DNA from 3 places in the Kitasatospora viridis genome. Region 1 is predicted to be linked to each of the others. Evidence: riboswitches for the same ligand, from Rfam matches in the RefSeq annotation. Region 1 holds a riboswitch; each other region holds the start of a gene.
The links. A riboswitch is a leader RNA that binds a small molecule or an ion and turns the genes downstream of it on or off. The one in region 1 is predicted to bind cyclic di-AMP.
Positions count from the first base shown of each region.

Region 1 (5,483 bases):
GAGGAGTTCGAGGAACTGCGGCCGCTGCTGTTCTCGATCGCCTACCGGATCCTGGGCAGTGTGGGGGAGGCCGAGGACGCGGTGCAGGAGACCTGGCTGCGGTACGACGCCTCGACCACCGTGCCGGACTCCGCGAAGGCCTACCTGTCGGCGGCGGTGACCCGGCTCTCGATCGACGTGCTGCGCTCGGCCCGGGTGCGGCGCGAGGAGTACGTCGGGCCGTGGTTCCCCGAGCCGCTGCTCGCCGACCCGTACCAGGACCCGGAGCGGGCGGCCGAGCTGGCCGACTCGGTCTCGATGGCGGCGCTGCTGCTGCTGGAGCGGCTCAGCCCGCTGGAGCGCGCGGCCTTCGTGCTGCGCGAGGTGTTCGGCTTCGGCTTCGACGAGGTGGCCGGGGCGGTGGGCCGCTCCGAGCCGGCCTGCCGCCAGCTGGTGGTGCGGGCCCGGCGGCACATGGCCGAGGGGCGCACCCGGTTCGAGGCCGACCGCAGGGAGCGGGCGGAACTGGCCGCGCGGTTCTTCCGGGCGCTCAGCGAGGGCGACCTGGACGGGCTGCGCGGACTGCTCGCCGCCGACGTCTCGCTGGCCGGCGACGGCGGCGGCAAGGCCCCGCAGCTGGCCAGGGCGGTGCTGGGCGCGGACAAGGTGGCCCGACTGCTCGCCGCCGTGTACCCCGGGCTGCTGGCCCTCGGGGTCAGCTGCGAGCCGCGGCCGGTCAACGGCCAGCCCGGCGCGATCTTCCGCGACCGCGAGGGCGCGGTGCTGAACGTCATGGTGCTGGAGGTGCTGGACGGTCAGGTCCAGGGAGTGCGGCTGGTGGTCAACCCGGACAAGCTCGGCCACCTCGGCCCGGTGGCGGACCCCTGGGTGCTGCACGAGGAGCTGCGCAGGTCCCGGCAGGGCGGGGCGGGCAGCTGAGGGGGCGTCAGCCGCGGGCCTACTGGCCGTCCACCTCGCCGTAGCCCGGCTGCGGCCGGGCCGGCACGGTGGCGAGCGAGCGCAGGCCGCGGACGACCGCCAGCCCGCGGCGGACGGCGGCCCAGCCGGTGGGCTGCGCGGGGGCCGGCTCGGCGCGGAGCACCGGGGCGGCCGGCGCGGGCACCGGGCGGGTGCGCGGTGCCGGGATCACGGCGTCGGCGGTGCTGGGCTGCGTCATGGCCCCTCCAATGGTCCTCAGGGTGAGTGGGACTTTAGTCCTGTCCGATCCGCAGACCATCAGACCAGGGGATGATTTGAACCCGATGAACCACCCCGTCCCGGTTGCTACCCCCTGACAGGCCGCTCACTCCGCCCGTCGGGCCGGTCCGCCGGCCGTGGGCCAGCCGCGCAGCCCGCCGGTGAGCAGCCCGATCATCCGCTCCTGGGTCACCGCCAGGTCCTCGCCGAGCTGGAAGGCGCCGCCGATGGCCAGCGAGGCGAAGCCGTGCGCCAGGCTGCGCACCGTGCGGGCCGCGTGCACCGCCTCGGCGTCGGTGATCCCGTAGCCGGCCAGCACCTGGAAGATCGTCCCGACCAGCCGGCCGCCCTCGGTGGTCAGCCGCTCGTCGTCGTCGGCCGACGGGGCCTGCGGCAGGGCCGCGTACCGGCGCGGGAAGGCCAGCGCGTAGGCGTGGTAGGCCCGCAGCAGGGCCTGCACCGCGTCCTCGCCGTCCAGCCCGGCGACCGCGCCGGTCAACTGGTCGGCCAGGTCGCCGGTGACCCGCACCGCGACCAGCCGGCGCAGTCCGGCCAGGCCGCCGGGCACGTGCTTGTAGAGCGAGGGGGCGGCCACGCCGGCCCGGGCGGCCACCGCCGCCAGGGTCAGCTCGCCCGGCCCCTGCTCGTCGATCAGCGCGAGCGCGTGGTCGACCACGACGTCGGGGGTGAGTCCGGCGCGGGGCATCAGGCGGCCACCTCGGCGAGGAACGGGAGCAGCGCGTCGGCGGTGGCCCGCGGGGCCTGTGCCATGGGGTAGTGGCCGGCGCCGTCGATCATCACCTTGCGGGCGTTCAGCGCGGCGGCCTGACGGTCCGCCAGCTCCTCCGGCTTGGGGAAGTCGGGGTCCTTGCTGCCCATCACCACCAGGGCCGGGCAGCGCACCCCGGCGCTCCAGCCGATCGGGGCGGAGTCGCCGCGGACGTAGCCGCGGGTGGCGGTCTTGCGGCCCGGGGTGCGCAGCGCGGCCTCCAGGCCGGCGTTGTAGGCGCGGATCTCGGGGGTGGGGCCGCCGGGGTAGGCCAGCTTGTTCAGGTAGTAGCCCCAGACCTTGGGGAAGGCGAGCAGGGCCGTGCCGAGGCCCCAGCCGAGCGCCTTGGTGAAGGCACCGGCCGGCTGCTCGGCGAAGGCGTCCAGCAGCACGATGCCGGCCACCCGCTCGGGCGCGTCGGCGGCGACCCGGATCACGGTGGCGCCGGTGTAGGAGCTGCCGACCAGCACGGCCCGCTCGACGCCCAGGTGGTCGAGGAGCGCCAGGGCGTCGCCGGCCAGCGCGGTCGGGCTGTAGTCGTCCCAGGCGATCGAGGACTCGCCGAAGCCGCGCAGGTCCATGGTGATCACCCGGTGGCCGGCGGCGGTGAGCAGCGGGACGAGGTGGCGGTAGGCGGCCCGGGAGTCGAGCATCCCGGGCAGCAGCAGGACCGGGGTGCCGGCTCCCTCCGTGTCGTCGTAGGCGAGGGTGCCGCCGGCGAGCTTCAGGTACCGGGTCTGCGGAGCGAGGGTGCTGTTCACGGCTGCCTCCGAGGGGCTCTGCGCTGGTCGGCGTCCTGCCGACACCCACAAAGCTATGGCTAATAGCCTTAGCCGTCAACCCGGAACGGATCGTGCTCCGCCAGCAGCTTCTCCAGCCGGGCCTGGTCGACCCGGTTCACCACCTCCCCCACCTCCTGTCTGTCCCGGATCACCTTGGCCAGGGTGAACGCGGAGGTGACGGTGTAGAGCAGCCCGAGCGCGAGGAAGGCCCGCGTCCAGGTGCTGACCGGCAGGTAGGCGATCCCGATCGCGAGGCCGCCGCCGGCCAGCGCGAAGGAGAGGATCGCCTGCACGTAGTAGGCGGAGGTGGTCCGGGGCTGCACCGATGAAGTCATGCCTGAAGGATCGCCAACTCCGCTTCCGGGCACATGAGTACGCGTACTCAGGTCGGCACCCAGGGTGAGAGTGGAGTCGCCTCGGGAGAGTGGCTTGGAATCAGGGGCTCGTGGGATTAACGTTTGATAACGCAGCGCGGTCGGCAACGCCGTCCCCGACGGCACCGTGCGCGTCGCCTAATCCGCCGGCCTGCGAGAACGCAGGCCGGGGGAGCCGGGGAACCACGTTCCTTGGGGTGAATCGGGCCTTCACCGGCCCGTAGGAGACCTTCCTGCTCCGAACCCGTCAGCTAACCCGGTAGGCGCGAGGGAAGGAAAGGAGCGCCACCCGTGGCGTTGACGCACACCCCGGCCGGCCGCGGCGCCGTGCTCGACCCCACCGACGCGCCCCGTCGGATGCCCAAGCAGACCCGCACCAGCGCCCCGGTGCTCGGCGTCACCGCGATGGCCGCCGCGCTCGGCGCCACCACCGGGCTGACCGCCGCCGCAGCGGCCGCCGAACCCGCCGCCCCGGCGCCCGCCGTGACCGCGCCGGACACCGACCCGGGGCTGGCCCTGGCCGCCCGGATCCAGCAGCAGGCCGAACCGGCCCAGTCCGAGGCCCAGCAGACGGCGCAGCAGCCGACGGTGCGGCAGGAGACGGCGCGCCAGGAGGCCGAGCAGGCCGCCCGCGCGGAGGCGGCCCGCGAGGCCGCCCGGCTGGAGGCCGCGCACGAGGCCGCCGCCAAGCGCGCCGCCCAGCAGGCCGCCGCCGAGCACGTCGCGGCCCAGCAGGCCGTGGAGCAGGCCGCCGCGCAGCAGTCCGCCGTGGAGCAGGCCGCCGCCGAACCGGCCGCCGTCGAGCCGACCGGGACCGGCAGCACCGTGCTCCCGATCGCCGACCGCCCGATCGACCCGCCCGTGGCCACCCCGTGGGAGGGGCTGCGCACCGGCGTCGACTTCTCCGCCCCCGTCAACACCCCGGTGCGGGCCGTGGCCGGTGGCACCGTCAGCTCGGCCGGCTGGTCCGGCCGCTACGGCTACCGGGTGATCCAGACCCTGCCCGACGGCACCGAGGTCTGGTACTGCCAGCTGTCCGCGATCACCGCCACGGCGGGCGAGCTCGCCCCGGGCGAGCCGCTCGGCCGGGTCGGCGCCACCGGCAGCGGCACCACCGTGGCGCGGCTGCACCTGGAGGTCCGTCCGGGCGGCGGCGCGCCGGTCGACGCGGCGGCCTGGTTCCAGTCCCGCGGGGTCTAGGAGTTCACCCCTCCTCGGGGGCCGGCCAGTCGCCGATGTCCGGCAGCTCCACCAGGCCGCGCTTGACGATGTAGTGGTCCACCTCGGCGGCCCCCGGCTCCGGGGCGAGGTCCTGGTACTCCGTCAGCAGCAGCTCCGGCAGCCCGGGCACGGTCCACTCGCCGAGCAGCCGCAGCGCCTCCGCCTGCACCGCCGCCTCGAACTGCGGGAAGTCGCCGGACAGCTCGGCCGGCATCGGCAGGCCGAGCGCGTTCAGCCCGGCCAGGTTGCGGTAGCTGCGCTGCATCAGCCGGTTCTCCACCAGCAGCCGGGCGCCGTCGGTGGCCATGCCGATGGAGAGCAGCACGCCCTCGGTCCAGCCGTCCGTGCCCTCCGGCTGGTCCAGCCCCTCGATCCCGGCCAGCACCGCGACCTGGTCGTGCGGCTCCAGCTCGCGGTAGCCGTCCAGCCAGGACCGCACCGCGGCGGGGTCGGCGGTGTCCACCCCGGCCCCGCGCAGCAGCAGCGCGTACAGCCGGGGCCAGGTCAGCAGGTGCGGCTGGCGCAGCAGTCCGGCCAGCAGCTCGCCCTGCCACTCGGCCTCCGCGCGCAGCCGCTCGTGCCGCTTGGCGTTGAGCCGCTTGGCCGCCCGCTGGTGTTCGAGCAGCAGCAGCACGGCGGCGCCGTAGGCCAGCGGGTCCTGGTCCGGCGCCGGCTGCACGTAGAGGTGGATCCTTTCGTACAGCAGTTCCTGGAGGAGGGGGGAGGTGAGCTCCGGGAAGCCGTCGTGCAGCCGGGCGTCACCCAGTTCGAGCAGTGTGAGGACCGCGTTCAGCGGCCCCTCGGGCACCGGGTCCAGACCCTGTTCCTCGGCCCAACGCAGCAGCTCAGCGGTGTGCGGCCGGGGGGTGAGCCGCAGGTCCTCGTCGTCCATGACCGGTACGGTAACCGGTTCGCGGCGCACTACCGTACGTGCCATGCACCCCGTCCTGCTGACCGGGCCACGGCTGACCGTCCGTGAGTTCCACCACGTGGAGCGCGACATCGACGCGCTGCACGCGATCTTCGGCGATCCGCTGGCCGCCCGCTACCTGCCCTTCGAACCCCGGGACCGGGAGGACTGCGCCGACCAGGTGGCGCTCTACCTGGACGAGTCGGAGAAGGACCCGCGCACCGTCTACCGGCTCGCCGTCACGCTCACCG
Region 1 covers NZ_VIWT01000001.1:2,647,184-2,652,666, reverse strand. The annotation lists gene FHX73_RS11730 (RNA polymerase sigma-70 factor) at 1-918, shown strand, start outside; gene FHX73_RS11725 (hypothetical protein) at 938-1,156, opposite strand; gene FHX73_RS11720 (TetR/AcrR family transcriptional regulator) at 1,283-1,882, opposite strand; gene FHX73_RS11715 (alpha/beta fold hydrolase) at 1,882-2,706, opposite strand; gene FHX73_RS11710 (YiaA/YiaB family inner membrane protein) at 2,775-3,062, opposite strand; cyclic di-AMP (ydaO/yuaA leader) riboswitch at 3,227-3,382, shown strand; gene FHX73_RS11705 (M23 family metallopeptidase) at 3,393-4,301, shown strand; gene FHX73_RS11700 (hypothetical protein) at 4,306-5,214, opposite strand; gene FHX73_RS11695 (GNAT family N-acetyltransferase) at 5,258-5,483, shown strand, end outside.

Region 2 (5,483 bases), 2.1 Mb from region 1:
CGGCGGTGAGTCCGGTGGCGTCCTGGCCGAGCGGGCGGTAGGCCAGCTCGGCCAGTTCCAGGGCGGCCAGCGGGCCGTCGCGCAGCGCCTGGGCGTGCCGGGCCAGCGCGTCGGCCGGCCGGTCGGCGGTGGGTCCGGTGCCGTCCGGTCCGGCGGTGGGCGCGGGGGCGGTGGCGAGCGGCAGCGAGAGCTGGGTCAGCGCCCCGGCCACCAGGAGCAGGGCGGTGCGCCGGGACACCCCGGTGCGGCTCGCCGTACCGGGGTGTCCGTCAACGGGAAGCCCCGCCCAGCGCTCCCAGCCGTGGGGGTCCGCGCTCAGGGCCGCACCACCGCCGCGACCGGCATCGCCGCGACGCTCTCGTAGCGCACCCGGGCGCCCGGGTAGGGGGCGTGGATGACCGTGCCCCCGCCGAGGTACATGCCGACGTGGTGCATGTCGTTGAAGAAGATCACCAGGTCTCCCGGTCGAGCCTGCGCCAGGCTGATCCGCTGCCCCCCGAACGCCTGCGCCTGCGAGGTGCGCGGCAGGGTCACTCCCGCCTGCCGCCAGCTCCAGTACATCAGACCGGAGCAGTCGAAGGTACCGGGTCCGGTGGCTCCGTACACGTACGGCGAGCCGAGCCTGCTCAGCGCGGCGGCCACCGCGACGGCGGCCCGGTCCGAGGAGGGCGGCAGGCTGCCCAGGTCGACCCGGTCGGTGCCGCGGGTGGCCCGCTGCTCGGCCTCCCGGGCGTCCTGGGCGGCCAGCTGGGCCTGCTCGGCGGCGGTCAGGGTGTTCAGCAGCGCCTGGGCGGCGCGGAGTTTGGCTTGCACCTCCTGTTTGCTCCGGGCCAGCGCGGTGCGCACCGCCTCCAGCTCGGCCAGCTTGCCGGTGGCCTCGGCCCGCCGCTGGTCCAACCGGCGCTGCTGCTGCTGGACGGCCCGCAGCGAGTCGGCCCGCTCCTCGCCGAGCTGGGCCAGGGTGCGGGCCCGGGCCAGGTAGCCGTCGGGGTCGCTGGAGAGCATCAGCTGGACCGCGGGGTCCATCCCGCCGGCCCGGTACTGGGCGGCGGCCAGGCCGGACAGGCCGGTGCGCATGGTGTTCAGCGCGTCCTGCTGCCGGGCCACCTCGCCCTGCAGCGAGGTGGCCTCGGTCTGCAGCCGCTTGGCGTCCTCCTCGGCGGCGGTGGAGCGCTCGCCGGCCTGCTCGGCCTCCGTGTAGAGCTGGTCGACCTGGGCCTTGACCTCGTTCTTGTCGGGTCGGCCGCCGGGCGCCGCCTGGGCCGGGGTGCCGGCCGTTATCGCCAGCGCGGTGGTCGCGGCGGCGGTGACCGCCAGCACCCGGGCGAGCCGCCTGGGGCCCTGCTGGGAGGTACGGCCCGGGAGTACCGGGCGTTGCGGCATCGCCATCGGCTGACGGCTCCAATCGGCTGCTGGACCGACCAAGAGCGGTCGGTCAGCGCCGACGTTAGCGAGTCGGGACGGACGAGTCCAAACCCCTACCGATACGAATATTTGACCCCTAATCGGACATCAGAACGGGAACGGCCCGGCTCCCCAGTCGGGGGCCGGGCCGTTCCTTGACGATGCGTCGGGCGCTGCGCGACGGTGCGTCGGGCGCTGCGCGACGGTGCGTCGGGTGGTGCGTCAGGGGCGCACGATGGCCGCGATCTGCATCACCGTGGCGGACTCGTAGCGGACCACCGCGCCGGTGTGCGGGGCGTGGATGATCTGCCCGCCGCCGACGTACATGCCGACGTGCGACTCGTCGGCGAAGAAGATGATCAGGTCACCGGGCTGGGCCTTGGAGATGTCGGTGCCGATGTTGGTGCCGGCCGAGGCCTGCTCCTGCGAGGTGCGCGGCAGCGAGACGCCGGCCTGCGCGTAGGCCCACTGCATCAGGCCGGAGCAGTCGAAGGTGCTCGGGCCGGTGGCGCCGTAGACGTACGGCGAGCCGAGCTTGGAGACGGCGGCGGCGATCGCGGCGGCGGCGTGCGAGTTGCCCGCGGAGATCGTGGACGGCGTGCCGGTCGAGCCGAGGTCGGTGCGCCCGCTGCCCCGGGAGGCGGCCTGCTGCTGCGAGGCGGCGCTCTGGGCCTGCGCGGCGGCCTGCTGGGCGGCGGCCTGGGCCTTGGCGGCGGCCTGCGCCTCCTGGGCGGCGATCGCCTGGCGCTGCTGCTCGGTCAGCGAGTTCAGCAGGTCCTGAGCGGCCTTCAGCTTGGCCTGCGCGTCGTCCTTGGTGGCCTTCAGCTGGGTGGTGGTGGCGTCCAGCTCGGCCAGCTTGGCGGTGGTCTCCGTCTTGTCCTGGTCCAGCTTGCGCTGTTCCTGCTGGAGGTCCTTGAGGGTGGCGCTCTGCGTGCTGTTCAGCTCGTTGATGGAGCCGACCTGGTTCAGGAAGGTGTCCGGGTGCGAGTTGAGCATCAGCTGGACGGTCGGGGATATCCCGCCGTTCGCGTACTGGTCGGCGGCCATGCCGGCCAGGCCGTTCTGCAGGTTCGTCACCTGGTCCTGCTGCCGGGCCACCTGGTCCTGCAGCTGGCTCGCCTGCTGCTGCAGCGTCTGCTGCTTCTCCTGCGCGCCGACGTAGGCCTGGTCGGCCGCCTCGGCCTTCTGGTTCAGGTCGTCGACCTGGGTCTTCACCTGGTCCAGGGTGGGCGCCGGGTCGGCGTGCGCGCTGGTCTGGGTGGAGAGGGCGACGGCGGTCGCGGCAGCGGCGGTCAGGATCGACGCGCGGGTACGGCCGACGGGCTTGGGACGACGATGGGACGCCACGAATCCTTCTTCCCTAGACCGCCTACCGGGTGAGCTGACGGGTTCGGGCTGGAAGTTGCCCTACGACGCCTCACGGCCTGACGGCCGACCTGGCGCCGATTCACCCCGGAGGAACGTGGTTCCCCGGCTCCGGTCCGCAGCGCCCCCGCAGGGGTTCCCCCCGGACAGTCAACTGTCCGTGCTGCCTTCCAGACTCGGCGGTGACCCCCACTGCCACCCGGGTCGGGTGAGCGCCATCGCGGTGGTCCGAGTGCCGACCCTAGTGACAGATCCGTGATCTGTTCAAATCTTTGTCGGAAGAAAGGTCCAACTTTGACCGTGCGTGATATGACCCTCACCGACGGGTGATCAGGTCGTCCACGCACGGGTGGCGCGGTTCACACGGCGGGGCGCCGGACGAGCTGACCGGCCCTCAGCGGCGGGACCGGCCAGCGGCGGCGACGGCGGGTCAGACCCGGCGGATGGTGTTGATCGGGCCGATCGAGGTGGCCTGGGCGATCCGCACCACGTCACCGGTGTGCGGGGCGTGCACCACCTGGCCGTTGCCGATGTACATGCCCACGTGGTGCGCGTCGGCGCCGTAGATCACCAGGTCGCCCGGCTGGGCCTGGGCCAGGCTCGGCACCGCGGTGCCGACGGTGGCCTGCTCCTGCGAGGTGCGCGGCAGCGAGACGCCGGCCTGCGAGTAGGACCACTGCATCAGGCCCGAGCAGTCGAAGGTGGTGGAGCCGGTGGCGCCCCAGACGTAGCTGTCGCCGAGCCGGGAGAGCGCGGCGGCCACCGCGTTGCCCGCGTAGCCGGCGGCCGGCGGCAGGTTGAGCGGCGGGCGCACGTCGCTGCGCGAGGCACGGTCCTGGGCGGCCAGCTGGGCCCGGTCGGCGGCGCTCAGCGAGTTGAGCAGCTTCTGCGCGGCGGCCAGCTTGGTCTGCACGTCCTGCTTGGCCTGGTTCAGCTCCTGGGTCGAGCGGTCCAGCTCGGCCAGGGTGTCCGCGGCTTCCTTCTTCTCCTGGTCCAGCTTGCGCTGCTCACCGGTGAGCGACTTGAGCGCGTCGGTCTCGGTGTCGGTGGCGACCTGCATGCTGGAGGTCTCGTCGAGGTAGGTCTGCGGGTTGGAGTTCAGCATCAGCTGCACCGAGGGGTCGATGCCGCCGTTGCGGTACTGGTCCGCGGCCACCGAGCCGAGCCCGGTCTGCAGGTCCGTCACCTGCTGCTGGGTGCGGGCCACCTCGTCCTGCAGCTGGGAGGCCTGCTGGCGGAGCTGGTCGCCGCGCTCCTTGGCGCCGTCGTACTGCTCCGAGGCCGCCTCGGCCTGCTGGTTGAGGCCGTCGACCTGCGCCTTGACGTCGTCGAGCGAGGGCTTGGGGTCGGCCCAGGCGCCGGTCTGCGACGAGATGGCGACCGCGGTGGCCGCAGCGGCGGTGAGCACGGCGACCCGTGCACGGCTCGGCTGCTTCGGACGGCGGTGGGACGCCAAGGGAGCGCTCCTTCTTCTGCCGGTCTCACCCGATCGGATGAGTGACCGGAAAAATAGGTTTGACGCCGGACCCTACTGAACATCACATCGCTACGCCACTCCCTCCGGTGGACGCACACCCTTCGGTGGAACGGATTTCACCGTCCCTTCACCGCACCACGGGTGGCGCACCGGCCCGACCGTCCGTCAGCTGCGGGCCAGCCGGTTGAGCAGCAGGGTCGAGGCGACCGGGCGCGCCCCGGCCTTGCGCACTCCGTCGGCCACCTCGCGGTCGGCCGAGACCACCACCACCGGGCGGCCCTGCGGCTCGGCCCGGACCAGCTGGCGGATCAGCTCGTCGGCGGTCTGCCCGGTCCGGCTGAACCGCACCCGCACCCCGCGCGGCGGCGCCATGATCACCGGCACGTCCAGGTCCTGCCCGTCGAAGACGCAGGTCACCTCCGCCTGGGTGCGCTGCGCCAGCATCGCCAGCCCGCCGAGCAGCCGCAGCCGCTGCTGCTCCAGCGGCAGCGTCGGGTAGCCGGTCTTGGTGACGTTGTAGCCGTCCACCACCAGGTGCACCTGAGGGATCGCCAGCAGCTGGTCCAGCAGCGCCGGGTCGTCCTCGGCCAGGCCGCGCCGGGCCACGTCGTGCGGCGAGGCCGAGCCGGGCTCCACCGCGTCCACCAGGTCGGCCGGGTGCAGCTGGGTGACCGGCAGGGCCAGCTCGCGCTGCAGGCCCTGGGCCGACTGCAGCACGGTGTCCAGCAGCAGCCGCAGCCGCATGTCGGCCACGCTGCGCCCCTCCCGGGCCGAGCGGCGCCCGGACTCCAGCGCGCCCTCCAGCTCGGTCACCCGGTGCCGCAGCCGCCGGCCCTCGGCCTCCGCCGCCGCCTTCTCGGCCGCCCCCGCGGCCCGGGCCGCGTCCAGCTCGCCCTGCAGCTTGCGGCTCTGCGCCTGGGCCCGCTTGGTGTCCGCCTCCAGGCTGCGCACCTTCTTGCGCAGCGACTCCAACTCCCGCCGGGCGTGCTCGCCCTCGGCCCGCTGGCGCTCCAGGTCGCCGCGGGCGGCGGCCCGGGTGGCGGCCAGCTCCTCCTGGAGCTTCTCCACCAGCCGGGCCGACTCGGCGGCGGCGTCCGCCACCTCGGAGCGCTCGGCCTCCTCGCCGGCCTCCGCCACCAGCCGGGTCCAGCCCTTGCTGCGCAGCAGGTAGGCGGCGGCGGCCACGTCCAGCGGCTCCGCCGCGCCGGGCACCTGGCCGGCCTCCAGCGCGCCGACC
Region 2 covers NZ_VIWT01000001.1:4,716,762-4,722,244, reverse strand. The annotation lists gene FHX73_RS21300 (hypothetical protein) at 1-238, opposite strand, end outside; gene FHX73_RS21295 (C40 family peptidase) at 316-1,389, opposite strand; gene FHX73_RS21290 (C40 family peptidase) at 1,627-2,751, opposite strand; cyclic di-AMP (ydaO/yuaA leader) riboswitch at 2,756-2,903, opposite strand; gene FHX73_RS21285 (C40 family peptidase) at 3,200-4,225, opposite strand; gene FHX73_RS21280 (NYN domain-containing protein) at 4,412-5,483, opposite strand, start outside.
Region 2: another riboswitch for cyclic di-AMP. It lies ahead of FHX73_RS21290 (C40 family peptidase); the one in region 1 lies ahead of FHX73_RS11705 (M23 family metallopeptidase).

Region 3 (5,483 bases), 2.8 Mb from region 1:
GATCGGCCTGGCGGTCGGCCAGCGCCGGTACGTGCCGGTGCAGCGCAAGATCGAGGGCTTCACCGCGGCGATACGGGCGGTGCTCGGCCGCACCGAGGCCGAGGCCGAGGAGTTGGTGCACTCCACCCTGTTCAGCGTGGAGGGCGGCCACTCGGCGGCGGGCGTGCTGCTGGACCGGGGCTGCACGGCGATCGTCTGCGGCAGCGACATGATGGCGCTCGGCGCGATCCGCGCGGTGCGCCAGCGCGGCCTGAGCGTGCCGGGCGACGTCTCGGTGGTCGGCTTCGACGACTCCCCGCTGATCGCCTTCACCGAGCCCCCGCTGACCACCATCCGCCAGCCGGTCGAGGCGATGGCCACCACCGCCGTGGACGCCCTGCTGGAGGAGATCAGCGGCGAGCCGGCCCAGCGCGCGGAGTTCATGTTCCAGCCCGAGCTGGTGATGCGCGGCTCCACCGGCGCGGCCCACCACCGCTGACCCACCACCGCTGACGCGACGACGACCGAACCCGCCGACGGCCCGACCCGGGCCGCCGGCGGGTTCGCGCGCGTTCAGCCCTCGGTGTGCGGGCGCTGCTCGCGGGTCAGCCGGGCGGAGTCGTCCGGGGTGCCGGTGCGGGCCTCGGTGCGGCGGCTGCGGGCCAGGTAGTCACGGACGATCAGTTCCACCGCGTCCTGCGGATTGGCGGCACCGCTGAGCATCATCACGTCGATGGCGAGGTCGGCGTCCAGGCTGACGGTCACCTTGGGCACGGCGGGCTCCCTCCGGTAGTGGAGATCCCAGCATGCCCGCCGGTGCGCCTGGCGGAAACCGCAGGGCCGCCCCCCGTGACGGGGAGCGGCCCTGCGGTGTCAAGACGGACTGGCGGTGGGTCAGACCCGGCCGGCGAAGTCCGGGGTGTAGTTGGAGATGGTCTCGAACTTCACGCCCGCGCTGGGGTTGGCGGCCTCGACGTACTGGCCGTTCCCGATGTAGATGCCGACGTGGTAGACGCCCGCGTCGGTGCCGTCGTTCGACCAGAACAGCAGGTCGCCCGGCTGCAGGCTGTCCAGCGACACCCGGGTGGTGACGGCGGCCTGGTCGGCCGCGACCCGCGGGATGGAGATGCCGGCCTGGGCCAGCGCGGCCTGGGTCAGGCCGGAGCAGTCCCAGCCGCCGTTGCTGCTGCCGCCCCAGACGTAGGCCTGGCCGACCTTGGACTCGGCGAAGTTGACGGCGGCGGCCATCGAGCCGGTGGCCTGGGCCGGAGCGGCGGTCTGCACGCTGGCGGTGCGGACCGGGGTGGCCGGCGCCTGTGCGGGGGCGGTGGAGTCGTCCGAGCTCTGCTGGACCGGCGCGGAGGCGACGGCCAGCACCAGCTGCTCGCCCGGGTAGATGACGTCCGGACCCTGGGTCAGCACCGACTTGTTGAGGTCGTAGAGCTTCTGCCAGCCGCCCTGCACGTCGTGCTTCTGGGCGATGGTGGAGAGCCAGTCGCCGGCGACCACGGTGTAGCTCTGGGCCTGCGCGGCGGGCTGCTGGGCGTTGTGGTGGCGGCCGTGGTGGTCGCCGCCCTGGCCGCCCGAGTTGCCCTGGGTGGACGGGGCGGACTGGGTGGACTGGTCGGACTGCGGGGCCTGGGCCGGGGCGGCCTGCTGGGCCGGGGCCGACTGGGCCGAGCCACCCGGGTTGACGTCGGCGGGGGCGCCGCCGGCGGTCAGGCCCGCCTCGATGGAGCAGACCGGCCAGGCACCGGGGCCCTGGTCGGCGAGCACCTTCTCGGCGACGGAGATCTGCTGGTCCTTGGTGGCCTGGTTGGCCTCGGGGGCGTACTGGGTGCCGCCGTAGGCGGCCCAGGTCGAGGAGGTGAACTGCAGTCCGCCGTAGAAGCCGTTGCCGGTGTTGATGGACCAGTCGTTGGTGCTCTCACAAGCGGCGACCTTGTCCCAGACCGAGACCGGCGCGGCAGAGGCGGTGGTGGCGGTGATGCACGGCAGGGCCAGGCCGAGGCCGAGCAGGCCGGTGGCGGCGATCGCGCGCTTGGCGGTGCGGGACGTACGGTTCGTGCCAGTAGTGGGCAGCATTGAGAAGCGTTCCTCTCCTACGCCTACGAGGTGAGCTGTCGGATTCGGGCTGGAGTTGCCCGGCCGCGCTGTGCGCGGCTTCACCCCTAGCCCCGGTCTCCCGGGGCGGCTTACCTGGTTCCCCCGCTCCTGCCCTGGTTGCGTTTTCGCACCGCCAGCAGCGCCGGTGGCAGGACTCGGCGTCCGGCTCGCTGGGTCCGTGTGACCACGAACGGGGAGCACGTTAGACAGAGATAAGTTCAATCCGCAAACAGCTGTGAGCAGCATCACACCGCCTTCACCGGCTCTTCAAGATCAAGGTGTGCTAGCAGCTGAGGGGGCGTCGGCTGGCGGATCGGCAATGTGCTTGGTGCGTACCGGAATTGCCGTCGTTTCAGACTGACTGCGCGTTCAAAATCCGGGCTCGCCCAGGGCTCGGCCGGCGCCCGCATTCCGGGATCCGGGCGGCTCGCGACACGCCGGGGTTACCGTTTCGAGACCATTCGTCAAACCGTCGACACATGTCCGTTTTGCACCTTCTGTCGGTCCATCAGCCCGTCCGCCGGCCTCGGGGCGCGCAAAAGCCGTGCGGCCCCGCTCCGGGTCGGAGCGGGGCCGCACGGTCAGTCGCAGCCGGCCAGGGGGTCTCAGGCCTCCTCGGCGGCCTCCAGGGCGCCCTGCGCGGCCGACGGTTCGGCCCCGGCCGAGGCGTGCGCGGCCGGCTCGCCGTCGAGCTCCTGGGTGCCCTCCTCGGCGCCGCCCTCCGGCAGCACCTGTGGCAGCACCGCCAGGTACGCCGAGGCGATCAGCTGACCCACCGTCGGGTACGCGCCGACCGGGGCCGCGCTCGGGCAGCCGGTGTCCTCGGAGGCGGTGAGCAGCAGCTCGGGGTCCACCTCGGGGCCGAGCACCAGCGGCGCCAGCGCGGGCTGCTGGGCACCGGTGGCCCGCAGGTGCTCCACCGCGGCGAGCACCGAGCCCGGCACGTCCAGCGCGGCGGCCACCACCGGCACCGCCAGTCGGGCCGCCAGCAGGACGCCGGTGATCCCGGCGGCCGCGACCGCCTCCTCGCCGCCGGCGGTGGTCAGCACCACGCCGTCGGCCGCGGTGGTGATGGCGAACAGCCGGGCCCGGTCGGCCCGGGCCAGTCCGGCCTCGGAGAGCCGCACGTGCACGGCCTCGGCCAGCAGCGGGTGCGGGCCGAGTGCGTCGGTGACCACCGCGCCGGCCTGCTCGCCCAGCTCGTGCAGCTGGTCCAGCAGCGGGTGCGGACCGGCGAGCAGCGGCAGCAGCACCGGCGTCGGCACCCCGGCCTCGGCGGCGCTGACCAGCAGCTCGGCCACGGTCGGGCCCATCTGGGCCGGGATCTCCATGTCAGGACCGGGCAGCCAGCCGGCCAGCAGCTCGATGCCGGGGTGATCGCCCCGGACCATCGACATCAGCTCCTCGGCCACCGCCACCGACTCGGGCGTCGCCGGGCCCGGCACGGCGAGGATCAGTGCGGGCGAACCCGCCGGGACCTCGGGCCGCTCGGGCCGACGGTGGCGCCCCCGTGCCCGGGAGCCTGGCGTGCGGACGGGCAGTGGTGCGCCCGGGATGGCTGCAGTGCTCATGGCGCAGCATCGTAGGACATACGCGCGATCCGGCCGCATCGGGCTGCCGGTCGGCCCCCCAGCTGCGCGGATTCCCGGGGCGCCCCCGGGCCCAGCGGCCCACCGTGGCACCGGATGTGACGGAGGGTGAGGGGATCGGTGCGGAACCGGGCGCCGTTCTGCGTCGTCAATGGTTGAACCAGTCAGTCTCGCGCGGACGTCAATCTCCACGCGGGGTGACGGATCAGCGTCTGACGCGTCCTCATCTGTCCGGTTATGCCCCATGTGATGTGCCGGGTTGGTGATGATTTGTCACGCTGAAAGCGACACCGTGCACGCGCAAAATCGCATGCCGATGCACGTGCATTAGCGTTATCATCACGACAAGTAAGGCATTCGCCCTGCCCGTACGAGCCGGAGGCGGCCGGCGGCCGGAGCGGTCGGGCGCCGAGCGCTATGAGCACTCCAGCTCTTGGGAGAATTCGATGCACCACACGTACAACGGCATGCCGGCAACCGACCTCGATGGCGTGGTCTGGCAGAAGAGCCGGCACAGCAACTCCAAGGGGAACTGCGTGGAGTTCGCCGCACTGCCGGGCGGCTCGGTCGCGATGCGCAACTCGCGCTTCCCGGACGGGCCGGCCCTGATCTACACCCGGGACGAGATCGAGGCGATGCTGCTGGGCGTCAAGGACGGCGAGTTCGACCACCTGGTCGCCTGATCGGCCGTCAGTCCGCCCGCTGCACCGGGTGGTTGTGCCGAGAGCCGTCATGGGGTGGCCCACCGTTCCCGTGGCGGCTCTTCTTCGTGCCCGGGTCCAGCGACCGGTCGCGCCCCGGCCCCGGAAAAGCGAAACGCCGCGCACTGGCGCGGCGTTCGGTGTTTCGGCTGGGCGGTGCGGAGCTGGGCTGGGTGGTGCGGAGCGGTGCCTCAGGCGGAGCGGCGGTGCCGGCCGACCGAGGAGTCCAGTCCGATGGACGACATGCCCGCCGGCGCCTCCTCGGCCTGGAAGAGCGCCCAGACCACCTTGCCGGTGCCGGAGGCCAGCGGGTGCCAGCCCCAGGACTTGCTGAAGGAGTCCACCAGGTGCAGGCCGCGGCCCGACTCGGCGACGAAGTCGGCCTCCCTGGTGACCGGCCCCTGGCTGCTCGGATCGCTGACCGCGCAGACCAGTTGGTTGCCCCGGTGGACCAGGCTGATCCGGATCGGCAGCCGTCCCTCGAACGGGCCGGGCTGCTGCGGGAGCTGCTGCCCCGGCAGGTCGGCCGCGGTGGGCCGGCCGATCGCGTGCCGCAGGGCGTTGGTCACCAGCTCCGAGGCGACCAGGGCGACGTCGTCGAACAGATCGTCAAGGCCCCAGCTGCACAAGGAGGTTCTGGCGAAGTCGCGGGCGGTCTTCACCGCGTCGTAGCGGGGGGCGAGCGTACACGTCACCACGTCAGGATCGACGGCCAGGGCCGTACCGGTGCCCATGAAGAGCTCCTCCCATAAGGGGGCAGACACGGCTGGACCCGGCGGGGTCATGCCGGTCACCTCCGACTCGCTCGGCCGCTTCGCCTGCCTCTCGACCAAGTGCCAGGGGTCGACAGCGGAGCCTGCGGGACTGTCACAGGGGGCGTGCAACTGCACGTGCACCATCGTGCTCTGTGCTCACGGCGGATGCAAGAGTCGATTCACGTGCAGTCGCACCTTTGGCATATGCAGGCGCCGGATGCACGTGCATCGGAACGTGCGAATGGACGTGCCGATGGACGTGCTGATGCAGAATTGGTAGATCCTTGTACTGGTACAGGCACGCTGAGCGGCCGGATGATGGCAGACTGTGCGCTGATTTCCTGAGTCGGAGG
Region 3 covers NZ_VIWT01000001.1:5,481,799-5,487,281, forward strand. The annotation lists gene FHX73_RS24565 (LacI family DNA-binding transcriptional regulator) at 1-478, shown strand, start outside; gene FHX73_RS24570 (hypothetical protein) at 553-753, opposite strand; gene FHX73_RS24575 (transglycosylase family protein) at 874-2,064, opposite strand; cyclic di-AMP (ydaO/yuaA leader) riboswitch at 2,070-2,217, opposite strand; gene FHX73_RS24580 (sirohydrochlorin chelatase) at 2,691-3,656, opposite strand; gene FHX73_RS24585 (DUF397 domain-containing protein) at 4,121-4,357, shown strand; gene FHX73_RS24590 (ATP-binding protein) at 4,567-5,109, opposite strand.
Region 3: another riboswitch for cyclic di-AMP. It lies ahead of FHX73_RS24575 (transglycosylase family protein); the one in region 1 lies ahead of FHX73_RS11705 (M23 family metallopeptidase).